DNA from 2 places in the Desmospora activa DSM 45169 genome. Region 1 is predicted to be linked to the other one. Evidence: riboswitches for the same ligand, from Rfam matches in the RefSeq annotation. Region 1 holds a riboswitch; the other holds the start of a gene.

Region 1 (5,880 bases):
CCGATCACAACAAAAACCCCTTCCGAAATTACGGAAGGGGTTTCATTTTTAGACTCAGCCTACACGCGCATCTTTTTTGGCAAGCGCCTTTCGCCAAGCGGGCATGGAGACAGCCATCACTTCATCGGCATAGATCAATCCCAACTTATCGGTGATATACACCTTACGCCCGTCATACTTGTAGCTCTCCAAAATATCGACATCGGTCACCTTGCCAAAAGCGCCGATGAGAGAAAGCTGATCTCCCACTTCCAATTGATTTAACACCGGGCCGGCTTGAACGCCTCCCATAACAAACTTTCCCCGTACTTTTGCCATTGTAAGCCCTCCCATTTAAATATTCTTAATATTAAACGATGCCGGTAGACAAGCATCTTTTTGATATGAAATGGTTTTCTTTTATTCTACCCTTACTTTATCAAGAATTGGTGTTCAGTGTATGTACAATTTTTGAACTATTTTGTGTCAAAATCTCAAAAAATCCGCCCACACCTTAACGGAGCGGGCGATAAAATCAAATGCGCGGCAAGGTGATCCCACGCTGGTTTTGATATTTTCCCTGTTTTGTACGGTACGATACTTCGCACACCTCATCGCTTTCCAAAAACAACACCTGACACAATCCCTCATTGGCATAAATTTTAGCCGGCAAAGGGGTTGTATTGGAGATTTCCAGAGTCACATGCCCTTCCCATCCCGGCTCAAAGGGAGTCACGTTTGTAATAATGCCGCAACGGGCGTAGGTCGATTTTCCGACACAGACCGCCAGCACATTTTCCGGAATGCGAAAATACTCCACCGATGTAGCTAAAGCAAAAGAATTAGGTGGAATAATACAAACATCCCCCTTAAAATCCAAAAATGAATCTTCGCTGATCGCTTTGGGATCGATTACCGGCATCAAGGCATTATGAAAGATCTTAAATTCATCCCCTACCCGTAGATCATAGCCATAGCTGGATAAACCGAAGCTGATCGCTTCCCCTTTACCTACGTTTCGATCGATAAAAGAGTCGATCATGCCGTGTTCAGTCGCCATTTGTCGAATCCATTTATCCGATTTAATCGTCATAACCGTCCATACTCCTTTGTTTTTCTAGTCCATCCCATTGTACAACAATCCTTCCAAAGGAAAAACCGCCAGCAACGGCGGTTGAGGATGCTAACAAACTGGTCGCGGGATGGTCGGGGTGGTTATCCGTCTTCGCTCCATGCGTGGCAGAGTCGCTCGCCGGATAACTACCCCTCCCTCTGTTTTCTAACCATTCCAGTAGTTTGTCATCAATCTGAACCGCCTATAACGGCTATACGTTGTCGTTATACGATGGAGGCCCGCCATTCGGAGGCGATGGAAACAAAGCGACGGCCGTCGATAGCCTGTTCCAGATCTTCCAAGAGATCGCCGGCATCCTCCAAGCCGACGGAGAGGCGCAATAAGCCCTCGGTCACGCCTCTGACTTCCCGTTCCGACCGCGGCATAGCGGCATGAGACATACGGGCGGGGTACGAGAGAATGCTTTCCACCGCCCCTAAACTGACGGCGACGAGAGGAAGTTTCACTTGTGACAACACTTCCCTCACCTTTTCCCCGCTTCCCAGATCAAAGGAGAGAACCGCGCCATGGCCACTCGCCTGTGACGCTTGTAGCTGATGACCGGGGTGATCGGGCAAGCCGGTGTAGTAGACGTGTTTAACTTGTGGATGGCGGGAAAGGGCTTTTGCAATACGTTCAGCAGAAGCAGTAGCCGCTTCCATCCGGGTGGCCAAGGTTTTTAACCCCCGCATCGTCAGCCAAGAATCCTGCACACCCAACACCGCACCCAAGGCATTTTGCAATCCATAGAGGCGGTTTGCCACATCCACATCTTTTACCGCTACCAATCCGGAGACGACATCGCTGTGGCCACCGATAAATTTGGTTGCGCTGTGAATGACAATATCTGCCCCCAGCTCCAAGGGACGCTGAAAATACGGGGTGAGAAAGGTATTATCAACAACAGTGAGCAGACCATGGCGCTGGGCAATCTCGGCGATCCCCCGTAAATCGGTCACTTTAAGCGTAGGATTAGAAGGGGTTTCCACATAAATGGCTCGAGTATGAGGTTTGACCGCTGCCTCTACCGCCGCCAGATCAGTCGTATCCACAAAATCGGCCTCAATCCCCATCCGCGGCAACACTTCGGTCAGAACGCGAAAGGTTCCCCCGTACAGATCGTTGGAGACAACCAAATGATCCCCGGTGGAAAAGAGAAACAAAGTACTGGAGATCGCCGCCATTCCGGAAGCGAAGGCAAACCCGCGACACCCACCTTCCAACTGAGCAATCGTCTCTTCCAACGCGTGGCGGGTAGGGTTGCCGGAGCGGGCATAATCATAGACACCGGGCTGGTCCACATCCGCTTGGTGAAAAGTGGAGGCCTGATACAACGGGATACTGGCCGCCCCAGTAATCGGATCAATTTCGTTGCCGTTGTGCAGTAACCGTGTTTCAAACTTCATCGCTTTACACACCCTTTCCCGTGGTAACCGTCGAGCGGGCTTGGTCCAAAGCATAAGACAGGTCGGCGGTCAGATCGTTCAAATGCTCAATTCCCACTGACAGGCGCAACAACCGATCACAAACACCCACTTTACGCCGTATCGGTTCAGGAATGTCGGCGTGGGTCTGGGTGGCGGGATAAGTAACCAAGCTTTCCACTCCCCCTAAACTTTCGGCGAAGGAGATCAAACGCAGGTAGCGTAGAAATTCCGGTACCCACTCCGCCTCGCGGATGCGGAAGGAGAGCATTCCGCCAAATCCGTCGCTCTGTGCTTCCTGTATCTTTCGTTCCTCAGGGTCGAGGGAGGGATAAAACACCTCATCCACTGCGGGATGGTTCTGCAAAAACTGTGCCAATGCCATCGCATTTTCCTGATGTTTTTCCATCCGCAGGGCCAATGTCTTCATCCCGCGCATCAACAACCACGAGTCCTGGGGGGAGAGGACCGCTCCAATTCCGTTGTGTAAGGCAGCCACTTTAGCGGATAATTCCTCTCCCTTAGTGACAATCAACCCCGCTAGCACATCATTGTGACCGCCTAAGTATTTGGTACCACTGTGTAGGACCACATCCGCTCCCAGCGCCAACGGACGCTGACAATAGGGTGTCATAAAGGTGTTATCGACGATAGAAAGCCAACCCCACTTATTGGCGATATCGCAGATGGCCTTAATATTCGTCACCCGCATCAAGGGATTGGTGGGTGATTCGACAAAAATCCCCCTGGTATGAGGAGTAGCCGCCGCCTTTACCGCTTCTACATCCCTAAGGTCAACATAACTGAAAGATAAACCGTATCGGCTTAACACCTCTTCAAATAAACGATAGGTTCCGCCGTACAAATCCAACGAAACAATGAGGTGATCCCCCTGCGAAAAAAGGCCCATCACCGTTTGAATCGCCGCCATGCCGGAGCTGGTCGCAAAACCGGCATCGCCGCCTTCCAATTCAGCAATCGCATCTTCCAAGATTGTGCGGGTGGGGTTGGCGGTACGGGTATAATCATACCCCGTCGATTCACCTAACGCCGGATGTTGGTAAGCAGTAGAGTGATAAACGGGAAAGCTGACTGCCCCTGTTCGCTCCTCCCGACCGTTTCCAATCTGGGCCAACAGTGTCTCCCGGTGTAAACGTTCCTGGTTATGATGACATCGATCTCGATCCATCGTTCTCTCTCCCTTGCTTTATCCTCCAAATTAAAAACCCTTCCGATAAGGAAGGGATGGTTTCAGGGATTCTCCCCCCTTATCTGTCAGATCCCTAACCGGACCTGCGAGAATTGGCACCTTCCGACACATCTGTCGGGGTTGCCGGGCTTCATCGGGCTCGTTCCCTCCGCCGCTCTTGATAAGAGACAGTTTACCTATAAAATTGTCGCACAATGCATAAAACTTGTGTTTCATTATATCGAGGTCCAGGTGCATCGTCAAGAGCAGATTACAAAAAAGGGATCATGATTTAGCAAATGCAACACAATACTATACAGCTGACCGTAATATTATTCATTTCACTGCAAAACCTTCTCTAGATGGGGCTTGCTGGTATACACTAAAAAAGTGAGCCCCATCGAGCAGAGCGGCTATCCCGCGTCGCAAGGAGGAATCCGAATGTCACAAAATCAAACCATGATCCAATTGACGGAAAAATATGGCGCCCACAACTACCACCCGCTGCCGATCGTCATCGCAAAGGCGGAAGGGGTGTGGGTGGAAGATGCAGACGGCAACCGATATATGGATATGTTGAGCGCATATTCCGCCCTCAACCACGGCCACCGCCATCCGCGACTGATCCAAGCCTTAAAAGAGCAGGCGGATAAAGTAACCCTCACTTCCCGCGCATTTCACAATGACCAACTGGGACTTTTTTACCAACGGGTGTCCCAATTGACAGGTAAATCGATGGTATTGCCGATGAACACCGGGGCGGAAGCGGTTGAAACCGCCATCAAAGCGGTGCGCCGCTGGGCCTACGATGCAAAAGGAGTCCCCGCGGACCAGGCGGAAATCATCGTCTGTGAAGAGAACTTCCATGGTCGCACCCTGGCTGCCGTCTCCCTCTCTTCCAACGATGAATACAAACGCGGTTTCGGTCCCCTGCTTCCTGGAATCAAGGTGATCCCCTACGGAGATGAAGAAGCCCTGCGCCGAGCCATCACTCCAAATACCGCCGCTTTTTTGGTGGAGCCGATCCAGGGAGAGGCGGGTGTGATCGTACCCCCACCAGGATCCCTTAAAAATGCTGCCGCCATCTGCCGCGAAAACCGTGTACTGTTTGCCGCTGATGAAATCCAGACCGGGTTTGGACGGACCGGTCAACTGTTTGCCTGTGATTGGGAAGAAGTAAAACCGGATTTAATTATCATGGGAAAAGCCCTTGGCGGTGGGATTCTACCCATCTCCGCCGTTGCCGCCGACGAGGAGATTCTCGGTGTTTTTGAACCTGGTTCCCATGGATCTACCTTTGGTGGGAACCCGCTGGCTTGTGCTGTTTCAATCGCAGCTTTGGATGTCATGGTGGAGGACGATCTACCGCAGCGCTCCCGTGAGCTAGGAGAGTATTTTTTACACGAACTGAGAACGATTGATAACTCCGTGATCAAAGAAGTGCGCGGAAAAGGGCTCTTTATCGGTGTGGAACTGCACGTCCCCGCCCGCTCCTATTGTGAACAGTTAGCGGACGGTGGACTGTTATGTAAAGAAACTCATGAAAATACCATCCGCTTCGCCCCACCGCTAACCATCACTCGAGAAGAATTGGATTGGGCGCTGGAAAAAGTGCGTACCATTCTCTAAATATGATCGTCATAAACCGATCTGGGACTGTACCAAAAAGGATTCATTTTCCTTTTGATACAGCCCCTTTTTAATCCAATGAAGGGGAAAGGATGTCAAATTCCGAAATATATCCTTTATACCTAAAATAGGGTATCTATACGCCCTTAATCAAAAGTATGAGCAGACAATCAGCCTTCATACCGATTGTCAAATCTCCTCACATCATGTATTAATATAAAAGAGGGATTGCTACCCAATACGATTTTCAGCCCGTACAACCTGTACGTGCTGTTTTGGTATTCATGTATTTTATTGACCATTCTTTTACTTCATACCTACAGATAGCTTAAAAAAGGGGGATTTTCTAAAAAGTAAGCTGGATACGAAAGCGGGGGATGACTTATCCAAACCGAAATGAGCCGGGTGCAAAAACATAAGAAGAAAAAACCATGGCTTCGGGTGTTGTTAATCTGTTTCACCATTATACTGATCGGTTCCGGTTGTATCGTCTATCAACTCTGGGGAGCATTCGATCAATCCTTTGATCCTTTGGAGCGGGATAA
Region 2 (5,880 bases), 160 kb from region 1:
GATTCCCTGCTGGGACAAGGAGTGGATGAACTGCATAAATTCTGTATAATGCCGATAGTCTTGCCCTGCGGTCGGTTCATCCAGGATGATCACTTGCGGTTCCAATGCCAGTATAGCTGCAACGGTAACTCGTTTTTTCTGTCCATAACTGAGAGCGGAAATGGGCCAGTTGCGATACGGATATAACCCGCAGGTCTCTAGTACTTCCCGCACTTTTTCATCGATTTGCTTTAGATCTGTCCCCTTCATTTTTAACCCCAGCGCTACCTCCTCGGTTACCAACTGTTGTGTGATCATCTGGTTGGGATTTTGCATGACATAGCCGATTGGTTGTCCGCGTTTTTTAATGGACCAGTGACGGATGCTTTTTCCATTGAGAGTGATATCACCGTTGGTAGGGGTATACATACCGGTGATCAAGTGGGCCAATGTCGACTTGCCGGCGCCATTATTCCCCAGGATGGAGACAATTTCGCCTTCATGGAGATCAAAAGTGATCCCCTGGAGGATTTCGGGTCCGTGGTTATAGGCGAAGCGAACGTTTTCCAGAGATAACACTGTAGATTTATGATCGGCATCGGTTGTTACTGGGACCGGTCGACACCAGTTGTGCAACGCTTGTGTAAGTGAAGGGGACAGGATGTGACGGATGTTGCTGAGGCGATCCGTCGGTTTCCACTCAGGCTGAAGGTGTTTGAGAGCCTCGACATATAACGGTTCCCGCAAGCCGACATCCCGTAGGATGCTGGTAGCGAGCAATTCATCCGGTGTGCCGATCGCTTGGATACTTCCTTGGTCCATAATCACCATGCGATCAATCGGTTGGCGCAGGACATCTTCAATCCGATGTTCAATAATAATTACCGTTTTACCGGTGCGTTGCCCAATTTCAACAATTAACGCCATCGCTTGTTGCGCACTGGCGGGATCCAAGTTGGCAAGGGGTTCATCAAACAGAAGCACATCACAAGACATAGAGAGGATACCGGCCAAAGAAACCCGCTGTTTTTGCCCGCCGGAACATTCATGGGGGCTTCGATCGATCCAGGGCAGCATATCGACCATATTCAGTGCGTGCTTGACCTCGATTTTCATCTGTTCCAGGGGAATGCCCTCATTCTCAAAAGCAAACGCAACATCTTCTCCTACGGTTAAACCGACAAACTGACCATCCTGATCCTGGAGGATGGTACCCACCACACGGCTGATATCGGACAGATGTTTCGGTTGAGGAGCAACTCCACGGATGAAAAGCTCCCCTGTGATCTCCCCGGGATATGAAAAGGGGATAAGCCCATTGATACAATGGGCCAGTGTCGATTTGCCGGAACCGCTTGGTCCGGCGATCAATATCATTTCCCCTGCTTGAATGTCCAGGTTGATCTTTTTTAGCGTCGGGTTGGATACATGTTTATAGCGAAAGCTAAAATCCTGAAACGAAAGGATGGCAGACATGAGCGGACTCCTTTAAACATCCAGTTTTAAGTTGGTGTTACGCCGGTTCCATTTGGTTAAGCCCAAGACGGCAGGAATCCCCAATGCCCCCAATACGATGACATTGGCGACCGAGGCGCCGATCACTTGCAGCACGACTTTGTCGGCGGGTTCTGACATCAACCACACATCGAGTGCTCCGGCTAACGAGACAGCAATGATAATGCCGATAAGGCCGGAGATGGCCAAAAAGACGAGATGTCTTCCCTTGACTTGGCCATCGTTGACGCTAAAGCCCTTATTGGTAAATACCAACCCCATAAACAGACCGGTGATGCCGGAACTTAACACCCATCCCCACCAAATGCCCCAACCGGAGATGAGGTCGGTCAGGAGATGCCCGATAAACCCGATCAAAAACCCGACCACCGGTCCAAACAATGCCCCAAAGATCACCAATAGGGCAACAGCAGGCTTAATAAAGGTGTTGGGTGCGATCGGAAATCCCAATAAGCCCAATATTCCGTATAAAGCTGATCCGATGCCGATCGTGACGACGGTTTTGGTGTTCAATTGAAAAAGGGAAGTAAACATGGTATCCGCTCCTTTTTTAAGATTTGGTGGAACGCGATCGTGCAAAATAAAAACCCTTTCCGAAGGAAAGAGTGGGACGGTGTGTCGTTCATCTTATCTTTCAGAAGATATCTGGTGATCTCTGTTGGATGTGGCACCTTTTTTGCGGTCAAATAGGTTGCTGGGCTTCATCGGGCCAAATCCCTCCGCCGCTCTTGATAAGATCAAGTATGTAGTTTTGAAAAAAAGATACGACAAAAGTACATAATACCAAAAGATATATTAGTATAGATCGATAAGGTCGTCAAGGTTTTCGACAGCGGGAGATGCATTGGTTTCTGTTTCCCGTCAAATAAAAAAAGAACGGCCAAAAGCCGTTTTTAAGGGGTAGACCAAGATAGAGAAGACATGATTCTAACTGGGTCGAGAAAGGGATGTTTTAATCTTAATCCAATCGATCGACGGTGTCAAGAACTAACGTTCGTATGAGCCTTAATTTTTTTATGGACGAGAGTGGACCAGTGTCAATTTCTCGAGGTTGCGTTGTATGGTAAAATGGATCGCGGTATGATGAGAGTGGATCAAAGGGGGAGAAATGGATGGCAGAGATTAATGTGGACCACAGTAAATATCAAAATATCCGCTTCGACATTCAAGATGAGTCGGCGATTATGACTGATATCTTGGAAACGATTCCTTATGAATATCCGGGTAAAGACATAGAAGTGGAGATTCCTACATCTGAATTTACCTCGGTATGTCCATGGTCGGGTTTGCCTGATTTTGCAGAGATTACGATTTCGTTTGTCCCGGGTCGCCATCTGATTGAGATGAAATCGTTAAAATACTACCTTACCTCCTATCGCAATGTGGGCATCTATCAAGAGCACGCCACCCGTCGTATTTTGGAGGAGCTGGTGGCAGTGTCCAAACCAAAGTGGATGAAGGTGGAAGCTTTATGGAACGCCCGTGGTGGGCTTGGCACGCGTGTGGTGGCGGAGTGGACGGGGGAATAACATATGAATGACCTGGCGTAAGCCGGGTTTTTTTGGTTCAATCAAAAAAAGGAGGGGATCTCATGGAGATGGTATTTCGATCGTTACATGAATACTCGTTTGAAGAGGCGACACAAATATGGAACCGCTGTTTTGAAGGATATCTGGTGGATGCTACGATGACGGTGGATCGATTTGTCCAACGGATGGGTATAGAAGGGCTGTCCCCGGCGCGATCGTTGGTGGCCGTTGCGGGAGAGGAACCGGTGGGGATCGTGCTAAACGGGCTAAGAACGGTACAGGGGAGAAAAGCGGCATGGAACGGAGGAACCGGTGTAGCGGTACCCTACCGGGGAAAAGGGCTGGGCACAGCGTTGCTGGAAGCGACAATGGCTCTGTATCAACGGGAACAGGTGGAGATCGCCACATTGGAAGCCTTTGAAAAGAATAAAAAAGCCATTTCTCTGTATGAGAAGATGGGGTATCGTGTGGTTGACCGGCTGCTTTTTCTGGAAAAAACGGGGACGCTGGATGTTGCGTTGTTAAAAGAGCGGCAGTCATACCGGGTACAGATCGGAAGCGCCGGTGAAGTGTCATCGTTATCATTTTATCCGTCACTGTCCCCTTGGCAAACAGACTGGGAGGGAATCAAGGACGGCATGGCGGCTATTGTTCGTGACGGAGATGGGGAGTCGGTTGGTTATGCCCTCTTTAAACGTGTTTATCACACTAATGGAACATTGGAAGCAATCATTTTGTATCAATGTCGTACAAAACCAGGGGCAAACGATCCGGATGCCGTTATCCGTTCTCTGATACAAGCAGCTTTTTCGCCGTTGGATACCGCCTGTAAAAGGAGTACGTTTAATCTGAGCACTACAGATGAGCGAGTTGTGAGGATATTGGAATCCGTTGGATTTACCCACTCCCTCGCTCAGGTATGGATGGTGAAAAAATACTAGCCACAACTTGAAGTTGCTTCATACGGGTTATCTTTGTATGAGGCATGCCAAATCGTGATTGATGTAGTAACGTATCGATCAACATAGTGGAAAATGCGATCATTTCATAATGGATGAACAAACCAGGCAATATGAGATTACGTTGCCTTTCTCACCATTGCGGCAAACAGGCGACAGGCGTACAATGGCATCAGTCGGTAAAAAACGGAAAGAGAAAGCCCTTTCTAAAGAGAGGGCGGAGATGGGGGAACAATGGCACAGACGAAAGAGCGTTGGATCTTTAGTTCGTTGTTCTTTTTGGTCTTTTTTGGCTATGGGGGCTTCTTTCCTTTGTTGAGTGTTTATTTTCGCGATGAAATGGGACTGACGGGGACACAGATCGGGGCGATCCTCTCCATTGGACCAATCGTGATGGTGTTTGCTCAACCGATATGGGGAATCATCTGTGATTATACCCAGCGTTCAAACGAGGTGCTGATTCTGGCGGTGGCGGTAACGGGAACCATCGGCTTAGGATATCTGCTGTTGGAGCAATATGTGTGGTTGTTGCTGTTGGCGGCGGCGTTGGCAGCGTTTCAGGCGGCGATTGTGCCCATTTCGGACAGTATCGCGATGAACTATGTTCACCGGGTTGGAGGCGACTACGGCAATATTCGCTTATGGGGAGCGGTCGGATTTGCGGTCGCGGCATTTATCATGGGGGAGATGTCGGATCGCTGGGGATTGGTTGTTATCTTTTTCGGTTTTGCCGGGGCCTTGTGGTTGAGTGCATTAACCGGATTGGCGTTACCAAAGGAAAGGGTTGCATTTGATCTCAATTTGCGGACAGGGTTGAGTCGCTTGCTGAAACTGCCCCGGTTTGGCCTGTTTTTGGTGGCGACGTTTTTGGTGTTTGGTCCGGTACATGCCAATAATGTGTACTTCAGTCTGCTGGTACAGGACTTAGGTGGAACCTTGGCGGGAGTGGGGTTGGGGTTTCTTCTCGCCGCCGGCAGTGAAGCGCCTTTTATGAAGTTTGCCGCAAAATGGATACGACAACGAGGGTTACTGACGGTAACTATTCTCGCCGCAGTAGTATCAGGAGGCCGTTGGTTGCTTTACGCCTTTGAACCCTCGCTGTCGCTCGTTTACGTGAGCACGATCACCCAAGGTTTTTCCGTTGGATTGTATATCCCCGCCGCTTTGGAGTATATCCGTTCCATCGTCCCCAAAGAAGTGCGGGCGACGGCAATTTCACTTTATGCCGCAGCCGGTGTGGGACTGGGCAATTGGTTTTTTGCACTTGTAGGAGGGGCGATTATGGATCACTACCCCATTTTCACTATGTATATGATGTTTGGGGTAATGACGTTATTGGGTGCGGGTATTCTCATTGGGGTGAAGCGGATGGAGAAAAAAGCGCGATCAGCGGAGGCGGATTCGTTGATATGATCCAAACACGGAAGCGGAAACGGCTGAAAAAGCAGCGTTTCCGCTACGTTTGGGGCATTAACTACCGATAATGAAAGTGTATCGGAAGTTAGAAAGGCGATCGACGAGAGGTGGGAAATTTGTTTGCCGATGCAGACGATGCGATTTTTTTGATGCGTAAACGGATAGATGGGGTTGATGCCCTAAGGTGCACTCACTTGGTTAATTTTCCAAACGGGAGATTCTCCTGGGTTTCCCTCAAGGATTGTGGAGTGCTGAAACAGAGGAATATCCCCTCATAATGGTAAACAGATCACCCAATCGCTGTAACGTCCAATCCGGGGGCGGAAGATCGTTGGGCCAATCGGCGTGATTTTGTAACCAGGCCGTTTTCATTCCAACAGCGGCAGCACCGTGGATATCGTTATGAGGATGGTCGCCGAAAAAGAGGCAAGTTTCCGGTGGAACTTGTAGGCGATAAGCTGCTTTTAAAAATAAGGCGGGGT

Evidence for each region. A riboswitch is a leader RNA that binds a small molecule or an ion and turns the genes downstream of it on or off. The one in region 1 is predicted to bind S-adenosylmethionine.
Region 2: it holds a riboswitch for S-adenosylmethionine, as region 1 does, so the genes downstream of both, C8J48_RS09865 (ECF-type riboflavin transporter substrate-binding protein) here and C8J48_RS10610 (aminotransferase class I/II-fold pyridoxal phosphate-dependent enzyme) in region 1, are expected to answer to the same signal.

Annotation. Positions count from the first base shown of each region.
Region 1 is NZ_PZZP01000001.1:2,182,979-2,188,858, forward strand. It holds gene C8J48_RS10595 (hypothetical protein) at 55-318, opposite strand; gene dcd (dCTP deaminase) at 515-1,072, opposite strand; gene C8J48_RS10605 (aminotransferase class I/II-fold pyridoxal phosphate-dependent enzyme) at 1,318-2,499, opposite strand; gene C8J48_RS10610 (aminotransferase class I/II-fold pyridoxal phosphate-dependent enzyme) at 2,504-3,706, opposite strand; SAM riboswitch class I at 3,783-3,894, opposite strand; gene C8J48_RS10615 (ornithine--oxo-acid transaminase) at 4,148-5,335, shown strand; gene C8J48_RS10620 (LCP family glycopolymer transferase) at 5,732-5,880, shown strand, end outside.
Region 2 is NZ_PZZP01000001.1:2,020,118-2,025,997, reverse strand. It holds gene C8J48_RS09870 (ABC transporter ATP-binding protein) at 1-1,455, opposite strand, end outside; gene C8J48_RS09865 (ECF-type riboflavin transporter substrate-binding protein) at 1,468-2,028, opposite strand; SAM riboswitch class I at 2,119-2,232, opposite strand; gene queF (preQ(1) synthase) at 2,607-3,023, shown strand; gene C8J48_RS09855 (GNAT family N-acetyltransferase) at 3,086-3,964, shown strand; gene C8J48_RS09850 (MFS transporter) at 4,217-5,395, shown strand; gene C8J48_RS09845 (HAD family hydrolase) at 5,633-5,880, opposite strand, start outside.